DNA from 4 places in the Streptomyces sp. NPDC001315 genome. Region 4 is predicted to be linked to each of the others. Evidence: riboswitches for the same ligand, from Rfam matches in the RefSeq annotation. Region 4 holds a riboswitch; each other region holds the start of a gene.
What was found. A riboswitch is a leader RNA that binds a small molecule or an ion and turns the genes downstream of it on or off. The one in region 4 is predicted to bind thiamine pyrophosphate.
Positions count from the first base shown of each region.

Region 1: it holds a riboswitch for thiamine pyrophosphate, as region 4 does, so the genes downstream of both, thiC (phosphomethylpyrimidine synthase ThiC) here and ACFY16_RS28335 (thiamine ABC transporter substrate binding subunit) in region 4, are expected to answer to the same signal.
Region 2: it holds a riboswitch for thiamine pyrophosphate, as region 4 does, so the genes downstream of both, thiO (glycine oxidase ThiO) here and ACFY16_RS28335 (thiamine ABC transporter substrate binding subunit) in region 4, are expected to answer to the same signal.
Region 3: it holds a riboswitch for thiamine pyrophosphate, as region 4 does, so the genes downstream of both, ACFY16_RS42260 (purine-cytosine permease family protein) here and ACFY16_RS28335 (thiamine ABC transporter substrate binding subunit) in region 4, are expected to answer to the same signal.

Region 1 is NZ_JBIAWZ010000003.1:160,565-162,756, forward strand. It holds gene thiC (phosphomethylpyrimidine synthase ThiC) at 1-1,267, opposite strand, end outside; TPP riboswitch at 1,260-1,436, opposite strand; gene ACFY16_RS11190 (YibE/F family protein) at 1,508-2,192, shown strand, end outside.
Region 2 is NZ_JBIAWZ010000001.1:1,226,557-1,228,748, forward strand. It holds gene ACFY16_RS05410 (NAD(P)/FAD-dependent oxidoreductase) at 1-373, opposite strand, end outside; gene ACFY16_RS05415 (hypothetical protein) at 406-804, opposite strand; TPP riboswitch at 857-968, shown strand; gene thiO (glycine oxidase ThiO) at 966-2,132, shown strand; gene thiS (sulfur carrier protein ThiS) at 2,129-2,192, shown strand, end outside.
Region 3 is NZ_JBIAWZ010000040.1:13,831-16,022, reverse strand. It holds gene ACFY16_RS42270 (amidohydrolase family protein) at 1-240, opposite strand, end outside; partial or broken gene ACFY16_RS42265 (carbohydrate-binding module family 20 domain-containing protein) at 365-799, shown strand; TPP riboswitch at 911-1,006, shown strand; gene ACFY16_RS42260 (purine-cytosine permease family protein) at 999-2,192, shown strand, end outside.
Region 4 is NZ_JBIAWZ010000012.1:115,284-117,475, forward strand. It holds gene ACFY16_RS28335 (thiamine ABC transporter substrate binding subunit) at 1-1,025, opposite strand, end outside; TPP riboswitch at 1,113-1,220, opposite strand; gene rlmN (23S rRNA (adenine(2503)-C(2))-methyltransferase RlmN) at 1,245-2,192, opposite strand, start outside.

The sequences.
Region 1 (2,192 bases), on a different contig from region 4:
TATAGAACGGAGCTTCATCGCAGATCTCCTGCTGAAGGTCGATGTTCTCCTTGATCTTGTGCATCGGGACGTGGCCCGGGCCCTCGATCATCGTCTGAACATGGAAACGCTTCGCGATCCGGTTGAGTTCCCCGAGCGTCCGCAACTCCGCGAACTGAGCCTCGTCGTTGGCATCCGCGATCGATCCCGGCCTGAGGCCGTCGCCGAGCGAGTACGTGACGTCGTAGGCAGCGAGGATCTCGCACAATTCCTCGAAGTTCTCGTACAGGAACGACTCCTTGTGGTGCGCGAGGCACCAGGCCGCCATGATCGAGCCGCCGCGCGAGACGATGCCGGTCTTGCGGTTGGCCGTCAGCGGCACGTACGGCAGCCGGACGCCCGCGTGGACGGTCATGTAGTCCACGCCCTGCTCAGCCTGTTCGACGACCGTGTCCTTGTAGATCTCCCAGGTCAGCTCCTCGGCCTTGCCGTCGACCTTCTCCAGAGCCTGGTAGAGCGGCACCGTGCCGATGGGGACAGGGGAATTGCGCAGCACCCACTCGCGAGTGGTGTGGATGTTACGGCCGGTGGACAGGTCCATGACCGTGTCGGCGCCCCAACGGGTCGCCCAGGTCATCTTCTCGACCTCCTCCTCGATGGAGGAGGTCACCGCGGAGTTGCCGATGTTGGCGTTGACCTTCACCAGGAACCGCTTGCCGATGATCATCGGCTCGATCTCCGGATGGTTGACGTTCGCGGGCAGCACGGCCCGACCGGCAGCGATCTCCTCACGGACCACTTCCGGCGCCACGTTCTCCCGGATGGCCACGAACTCCATCTCGGGCGTGATCTCGCCGCGGCGTGCGTAGGCGAGCTGGGTGACGGCTCGGCCGTCGCGACTGCGGCGGGGCAGTCGCGGTCGCCCGGGGAAGACAGCGTCGAGGTTACGCAGACCGCCGCGCGGCGAGGTGTGCTTGATTCCGTCGTCCTCGGGGCGCACGGGACGGCCCGCGTACTCCTCGGTGTCGCCGCGGGCGGTGATCCAGTTCTCCCGCACCGGCGGCAGACCCCTGCGGACATCAGTGCCGAGCAGTGGATCGGTGTACGGGCCCGACGTGTCGTACAGCGTGACCGACTGCCCGTTGGTGAGGTGCACCTGGCGGACCGGCACCCGCAGATCGGGGCGTGAGCCCTCGACATACGCCTTGTGCCAGCCCAGCGACTTCCCGGCCTCGTGGGGCTGTTCGCCCTGAACGGAGGCAGGCGTGCGTGCGTCCTTGTTGGTCATGAGACCTACTCCCTACGCCGGCATTACCCGGTAACAGGTTCGGCGGTCGACGCAGCGGTTTCCGTCGGCAACGTTTCATGTGAAACAGCACTCGTTCCACGTGAAACATTGCGAAGACGGACGTCAGCGCCCTCTCAGCCCGGTGCTCCGAGCTCCCGCGTGTGCAAAGGTGCCTCCACGCTAGCGTCATTTGTGGCGCGGTGAACAGTGGGCCTCTGCCGCTCTTGCGATGATCGGTCGGTGACCACGACACACGAGCCCCCGTACCCACCGCCCGAGCCTCCTCCCGGACCGGGCGCCCGCCACGGCAGCGGACACGCCAACGGCCCTGGACACGGCGGTGGTTCTGGCGACGGGCACAACCACGGACATGGGCACGGGCTGGGGAACGGGCACCGGCAGGGACCGGGTCCCGGCGGTCACGGTCCGGGCTCACATGGCGAGCACAGACCGGGCTCAGGGGGCGGGCACGGTTCTGGATCCGGTGGCGAGCACGGTCATTCACACAGTCACGGCCCAGCCGCCCCCGTATCCAAGCACCTGCGCAAGGTCATCGCGGCGATCCTCGTACCCTTCGCGGCGGCGGTGGTGGTGGGACTCGTGGTGCTGTGGCCCGGTGGTACCCCGGCGCACGAACGCACCGGGGTCGGGTTCGACCGGCAGACCCAGCAGGCCACGGTCACCAAGGTGGAGAGCGTGAGCTGCGCGTCGGTGAACGCCTCGGGGGGCACTCCGACCGGCGATACCTCGACCGCCGAGGGCTCATCCGCCCAACAGGAGGCGAACGGCACCTGCAAGAAGGCGACGATCCAGGTCGACACCGGCTCGGACAAGGGCCGTACGTTTACCGAGATCGTCCAGCCGGACCAGACACGGCAGTTGCACCAGGGCGAGAAGGTCGTGGTCGCCTACGAGCCCTCCGCAC
Region 2 (2,192 bases), on a different contig from region 4:
CCGCGCCCGGCAGCCGAATCGGTTCGGCACCGGTGGCGAGGACGAGGACGTCGTACGGCACAGGCCCCTCGGCGGTGTCCAGTTCGTGGTCGCCGGGGCGGGCGCCCAGCACCTCGAGCCCGAGCCGCAGTTCGATGCCGAGCGCCTCGAAGTCGACGTCGAAGGCGGAGCCCTCGGCCGTGCCGAGCAGGACGGCCTTGGACAGCGGGGGACGGTCGTACGGCTGGTGGGGCTCCGCGCCGAGCACGGTCACCGTGCCGGTGAAGCCCTGCTCCCGCAGGGCGACCGCGGTCTGCACCCCGGCCATGCCCGCGCCGACCACGACCACGCGACGCTCCGCCGACGTGCCTCGTTGCTGCGTCTGCTCACTCACCTGATCACCATAGACAACTGACAATTCGTCAGTCAGGGGGCGTGCTCGGTGACCTGCTCCACAACCGCCTCGGTCACCCGCGCGACGACCGGCTCGGTCACCTGCTCGACCACGCTCGTCCCGCTGCCCGGCTGCGACTCCCACTCCCAGGCCTCCTCCAGGCGCACCCGGCCGTCGGGCAGTTCGACGACCGTCGACACACAGTGCCCGGACGACGTGCTGCCGTCATGCTTGAGCTGCACGTACCGGAAGTCCAGCCGGTCATCCGTCCGGGTACCCACCAACTGCCCGCGCACGACGTCGCCGCCCGCGTACTCGGCCCAGATCTCGCCGTCCTTCTCGTGGTACGTGAACCGGGTGCGCGTACCCACCTGACCTGGGGCCTGGTCGGCCACGGGGGCGAGGACGAGTCCGTCGAGCGAACGAGCCATGGGCAGAGGCTCCCTTACTGAGACTTACGGCATCGGGCTAGGGTGGCCAACGTAAAGCACTCGCGGGAGCCCGGACGCACCGGGCTGAGAGGGAGGCTGGCGGCCTCCGACCGTACGAACCTGATCCGGGTCATGCCGGCGAAGGGAGGGGCTGGACGCCCATGTCGCCTACGCGTACGCCAGACGTCCTCGTCGTGGGGGGCGGAATCATCGGACTCGTGACGGCGTGGCGGGCCGCGCAGCGCGGGTTCGCCACGGCCGTCGTGGATCCCGACCCCGGGGGCGGGGCCGCGCAGGTGGCGGCCGGGATGCTGGCCGCCGTCACGGAACTGCACTTCGGCGAGCAGACCCTGCTGGGCCTGAACCTCGCCTCGGCCCGCCGCTACCCGGACTTCGCGGCGGAGCTCACCGACCTCACCGGCCACGACCTCGGCTACCGCCGCTGCGGCACGCTCGCCGTGGCGCTGGACGCCGACGACCGCGCCCATCTGCGTGAACTTCACACCCTGCAACGGCAGTCGGGTCTGGACTCCGAGTGGCTGTCCGGGCGGGACTGCCGGCGTCTGGAGCCGATGCTCGCGCCGGGTGTGCGCGGCGGGCTCCGGGTCGACGGCGACCATCAGATCGACCCGCGGCGGCTGGCGGCCGCCCTGGTGGCCGCGTGCGAGCGGGCGGGCGTGGTCTTCCACCGGGAGTGGGCCGAGCGGCTGACCGTCGAGCGGGAGCGGGCGGCGGGGATCGTCACCCGCGAGGGCACGGCGCTGGGCGGGGGGCAGGTGGTGCTCGCGGCCGGCAGCCTCAGCGGGCGGCTCGCGGGGGTCCCGGAGGACGTACGGCCTCCCGTCCGGCCCGTGAAGGGGCAGGTGGTGCGGCTGACCGTGCCGAAGCGGTATGCGCCCTTCCTGAGCCGGACCGTGCGGGCCGTGGTGCGCGGCAGCCAGGTCTACCTGGTGCCTCGGGAGAACGGCGAGCTGGTCGTCGGGGCGACGAGCGAGGAGCTGGGCTGGGACACGACCGTGACGGCGGGGGGCGTGTACGAGCTGCTGCGCGACGCGCACGAGCTGGTGCCGGGGATCACGGAGCTGCCGCTCACGGAGACCCGGGCCGGGTTGCGTCCCGGCTCCCCCGACAACGCGCCGCTGCTCGGCCCCACCGGGCTGGACGGCCTGCTGCTGGCCACCGGGCACTACCGCAACGGCGTGCTGCTCACGCCGGTCACCGGTGACGTGCTGGTCCACGCGCTGGCCACCGGTTCGCTGCCGGACGAGGCCCGGCCCTTCACACCCCGGCGGTTCACCGCCGCCGCACTCACGGAGCAGCCCGTATGAACACCTGCGTCACCATCTCCGTCAACGGGGAGCCCCGGGAGATCGCGCCCGGCACGGCTC
Region 3 (2,192 bases), on a different contig from region 4:
GTCCGACCGGGCCACGAAGTCGGCGACCTCATCGTTGCTGATCAGCGGCCCCTGCGGGCCGTACCAGGCGGCGGACAGGCCGATCTCCACGTCGGCGGCCTTGAGGGCGGCGACCGTCGTCTCCACCGGGAGGGGTTCGTCGAGCAGACCGCGGCCGGTCCACCGGCGTAGGGAGTCGAACATCTCGTGGTTGGAGTGGCGCACCGTCGGGTGCTGCAGCCAGGCGTCGATGACGGGCACGCGTGCCACCTCTTCCTTCCGGTTCCTTGCGGGAGCGCCAGGGCGAGGCCCGGAACGTCTGTCTAAGCGCTTGCTTACGCGACCCTAGGGGGTCATCCGTGCCCCGGCAAGCCCTGTGTCCCGCAACTACTGCGACGTGCAGTCCGGCAAGGGCGTCACCGTGAACTCCTCCGGACAGTTCACCGCGACCCTCGGCGCCAACACCGCGGTCGCCCTGCACGTGGGTGCCAAGACCTGCGGGAGCGGCACGACCGAACCGGACCCCGCCACCGGTGCCTCCTTCAACGTCAACGCCACCACCGTGTGGGGCGAGAACATCTATGTCACCGGGAACAAGGACCAGTTGGGCAACTGGAACACCGGGAACGCCCTGAAACTGGACCCCGCCGCGTACCCGGTCTGGAAGCTCGACGTGTCCCTGCCCGCCGGCACCTCCTTCGAGTACAAGTACATCCTCAAGGACGCCGACGGCAACGTCACCTGGGAGAGCGGCGCCAACCGCACCGCGACCGTCCCCTCCTCAGGCCTTGTCACCCTGAACGACACCTGGCGCAGCTGAGCTGCCCGCCAGTCCCTCGTACGACCCGCAGCCCGGCGTCCCCCGCCTCCCCGGGGACGCCGGGCCCCGGTACGACCGGCTGCCGCGCGCGCGTTACCCTCGTACGCGGAACTGCCCGACACGGGGTGCCCCCACCGAGGGGCTGAGATCACACCCGTTGAACCTGAACCAGTTAGCACTGGCGGAGGGATGTCGTTCGATGACGCTGCCCCATGCTTCTTCCGGCCCTGTGGCCGCCTTCGACGGGCGGATGCCGAGTGCGCCGGGGGACTGGCGGATCGAGGCGCGGGGGATCGCGCCGGTCCCGGAGAGCCATCGGTATGGCGGTCCGGGACGCCTGTTCACCGTGTGGTTCGCGCCGAACCTGACCATGACCGGAGTCTTCACCGGCACCGTCGGCGTCGCGCTCGGCCTTGACTTCGCGACCGCGCTGGCCGCCGTCGTCCTCGGCACGGTGATCGGGGCGATACCCACCGCGTACCTCGGCACCTGGGGAAGCAGGACCGGAGCCGGCCAACTGCCACTCGCCCGCCTCGCGTTCGGCCGGGCTGTGGTACTGCCGGGCGTGCTCCAGTGGCTGTCGTCCATCGCGTGGGACGCGCTCATCGGCCTGTTCGGCGGGGACGCGCTCGCCCGGCTGTGCGGCTGGCCGTTCTGGCTCGGCGTTCTGGTCATGATGGCTGCCCAGGGCGCACTCGGCGTCCTCGGCTACGAGGCGATCCACCGCCTTCAGAAGACGATGACCGCGGTGCTGGCCCTGGCCTTCGCCGCGCTGGCCTGGCGCCTGGCCGACACCGGAGCGGGCGGCCTCGCGCACGGCAGCGTCCACGGCGCCGACCGGGCCGGCGTATTTGTCCTGACCGGCACGATCGCGTTGAGCCTCGCGCTGTCCTGGGCGCCGTACGCCAGTGACTTCAGCCGCTACCTGCCGCGCGAGACGTCGCCGGTGCGGATGTTCTGGTGCACGCTGCTCGGGGTCGTCGTCTCGTTCACGGCCGTGCAGACGCTCGGGCTGTGGGGCGCCGCCGTCTTCACCGACCAGACCGCACACGGCGTCGACACCCTGCTCGGCGGCGGGGCGCCCGGCGCCCTCGGCCTGTTGGCCGTCGCGCTCGCCGCGCTGTGCAGCAACGCCATGAACGACTACAGCGGCTCGCTCGCGCTGCAGACCGTCGGTGTCCGCATCCCCCGCCCCCTCGCCGCCGCGCTGGCCGCCCTCGCCGGGTTTCCGCTGGTGCTGTGGATGCACGCCGCGGACACCGCGACCCGCTTCCAGAACGTGCTGCTGTTCGTCGGCTACTGGATCCCCGGCTTCGTCGCGATCGTCGTCGTGGACTGGCTCGCGCGCCGCCGTGAGCGCTCCGGCCGCCCCGTCGACCTGGCCGCGGAGCCG
Region 4 (2,192 bases):
GGGGCCATCGTCTCCGGGTCCTTGGCCGCGGGCCCGTACGCCGTGAACTCGGCGGGCACCTTTGCTCCCTCGACCACGGGGTAGACGAACATGTTCAACGGCATGTCCTCCTGGAACTCCTTGGAGACCAGGAAGTCGATGAGCGCCTTGCCGCCCTCGGTGTTCTTGGCGTTGCTCAGCAGCCCCGCGAACTCGATCTGCCGGAAGCAGGTGCCGTCCGCGACACCGGTGGGCGCGGTCGTGGGCTTCGGGTCGGCGTAGATCACCTCGACGGGCGGCGAGGAGGCGTACGACACGACGAGCGGCCGGTCGCCCTTGGCCTTCTTGCCGCCGGCGGAACCGGAGAACTCCTCGTTGTAGGCCTGCTCCCAGCCGTCGACCACCTTCACGCCGTTGGCCTTGAGCTTCTTCCAGTAGCCCGGCCAGCCCCCATCGCCGTACTTCGCGGCCGTGCCCAGCAGGAAGCCGAGGCCGGGCGAGGAGGTGGAGGCGTTCTCGGTGACGAGGAGGTTCTTGTAAGCGGGCTTCGTCAGGTCGTCCAGGGAGGCCGGCGGGGTCAGCTTGTGCGCGCTGAACCAGGCCTTGTCGTAGTTGACGCAGATGTCGCCGTAGTCGATCGGCGTGACCCGGTGCTTGCCCTGGTCGAGCTGGTACTCGGTCCCGACCTGGTCCAGGCCCTTGGCCTCGTACGACTGGAACAGCCCGTTGTCGAGGGCCCGGGACAGCAGCGTGTTGTCCACGCCGAAGAAGACGTCGCCCTGCGGGTTGTCCTTGGTGAGGATGGCCTTGTTCACGGCCTGCCCCGCGTCCCCGTCCTCGAGGACCTTGACCTTGTACCCGGACTGCTTCTCGAAGTCCGCGAGCACGCTCTTGGAGACGGCCCACGAGTCGTGGCTGACGAGGGTGACGGTCTTGGAGTTCCCCGACCCCCCGTTCCCCGAGCCCGTGTCGGCGGACGACCCGCAGGCGGACAGCGTGACCAGGCCGAGCCCGATCGCCGCGGCCACGTACGTCTTTCTGTGCACTGATTCCTCCTGGAGGTGACCAGGAAGAGACGCGGCCCTGCCCGGGGCCGTCGGACGGATCCGCCGGTTCCCGGGCAGGGCGAACAGCTTGAGTGATGACCGAACTTCCTACCCAGAATGACCTGGGCGAGGTTCAGAGGGTCTGCGGCCCGGTTGCCGCACTCTCAGCGCTGTGGCGCTCCCCTGTCGGAATATGAAGATGTACCTACGCGGGTCAGACTACCGCTCGGTGGCGGCCAGCTGACCGCACGCCCCGTCGATCTCCTGCCCACGGGTGTCCCGGATGGTGACGGGCACCCCGTGCGCCGCGATGGCCTCGACGAACGCCTTCTCGTCCTCGGGCCGGGAGGCGGTCCACTTCGAGCCCGGCGTCGGGTTCAGCGGGATGAGGTTGACGTGCACGGGCTTGCCCTTGAGGAGCCGTCCGAGCCGGTCGCCGCGCCAGGCCTGGTCGTTGATGTCCCGGATCAGCGCATACTCGATGGACAGCCGGCGGCCGGACTTCTCGACGTACTCGAACCCGGCGTCGAGGACCTCGCGCACCTTCCACCGTGTGTTCACGGGGACGAGGGTGTCGCGCAGTTCGTCGTCGGGTGCGTGCAGCGAGATCGCCAGGCGGCACTTGAAGCCCTCGTCGGCGAACCGGTGGATGGCGGGCACGAGTCCGACCGTCGACACGGTGATGCCGCGCTGCGACAGGCCGAGCCCGTCCGGCGCGGGGTCGGTGAGCGCCCGGACGGCCCCCACGACCCGCTTGTAGTTGGCGAGAGGCTCGCCCATGCCCATGAAGACGATGTTGGACAGCCGCGCCGGACCGCCGGGCACCTCACCGTCCCTGAGGGCCCGCATCCCGTCCACGATCTGGTGCACGATCTCCGCGGTGGACAGGTTCCGGTCCAGCCCGGCCTGCCCGGTGGCGCAGAACGGGCAGTTCATACCGCAGCCGGCCTGCGAGCTGATGCACATGGTCACCCGGTCCGGGTACCGCATGAGCACCGACTCGACGAGCGTCCCGTCGAACAGCCGCCACAGCGTCTTGCGCGTGGTGCCCTCGTCGGTCGACAGATGCCGTACGACCGTCATCAGCTCGGGAAGCAGCGCCTCCTGCAGCCTGCCTCGTGAGCCGGCGGGAATGTCGGTCCACTCCGCCGGGTCGTGCGCGTACCG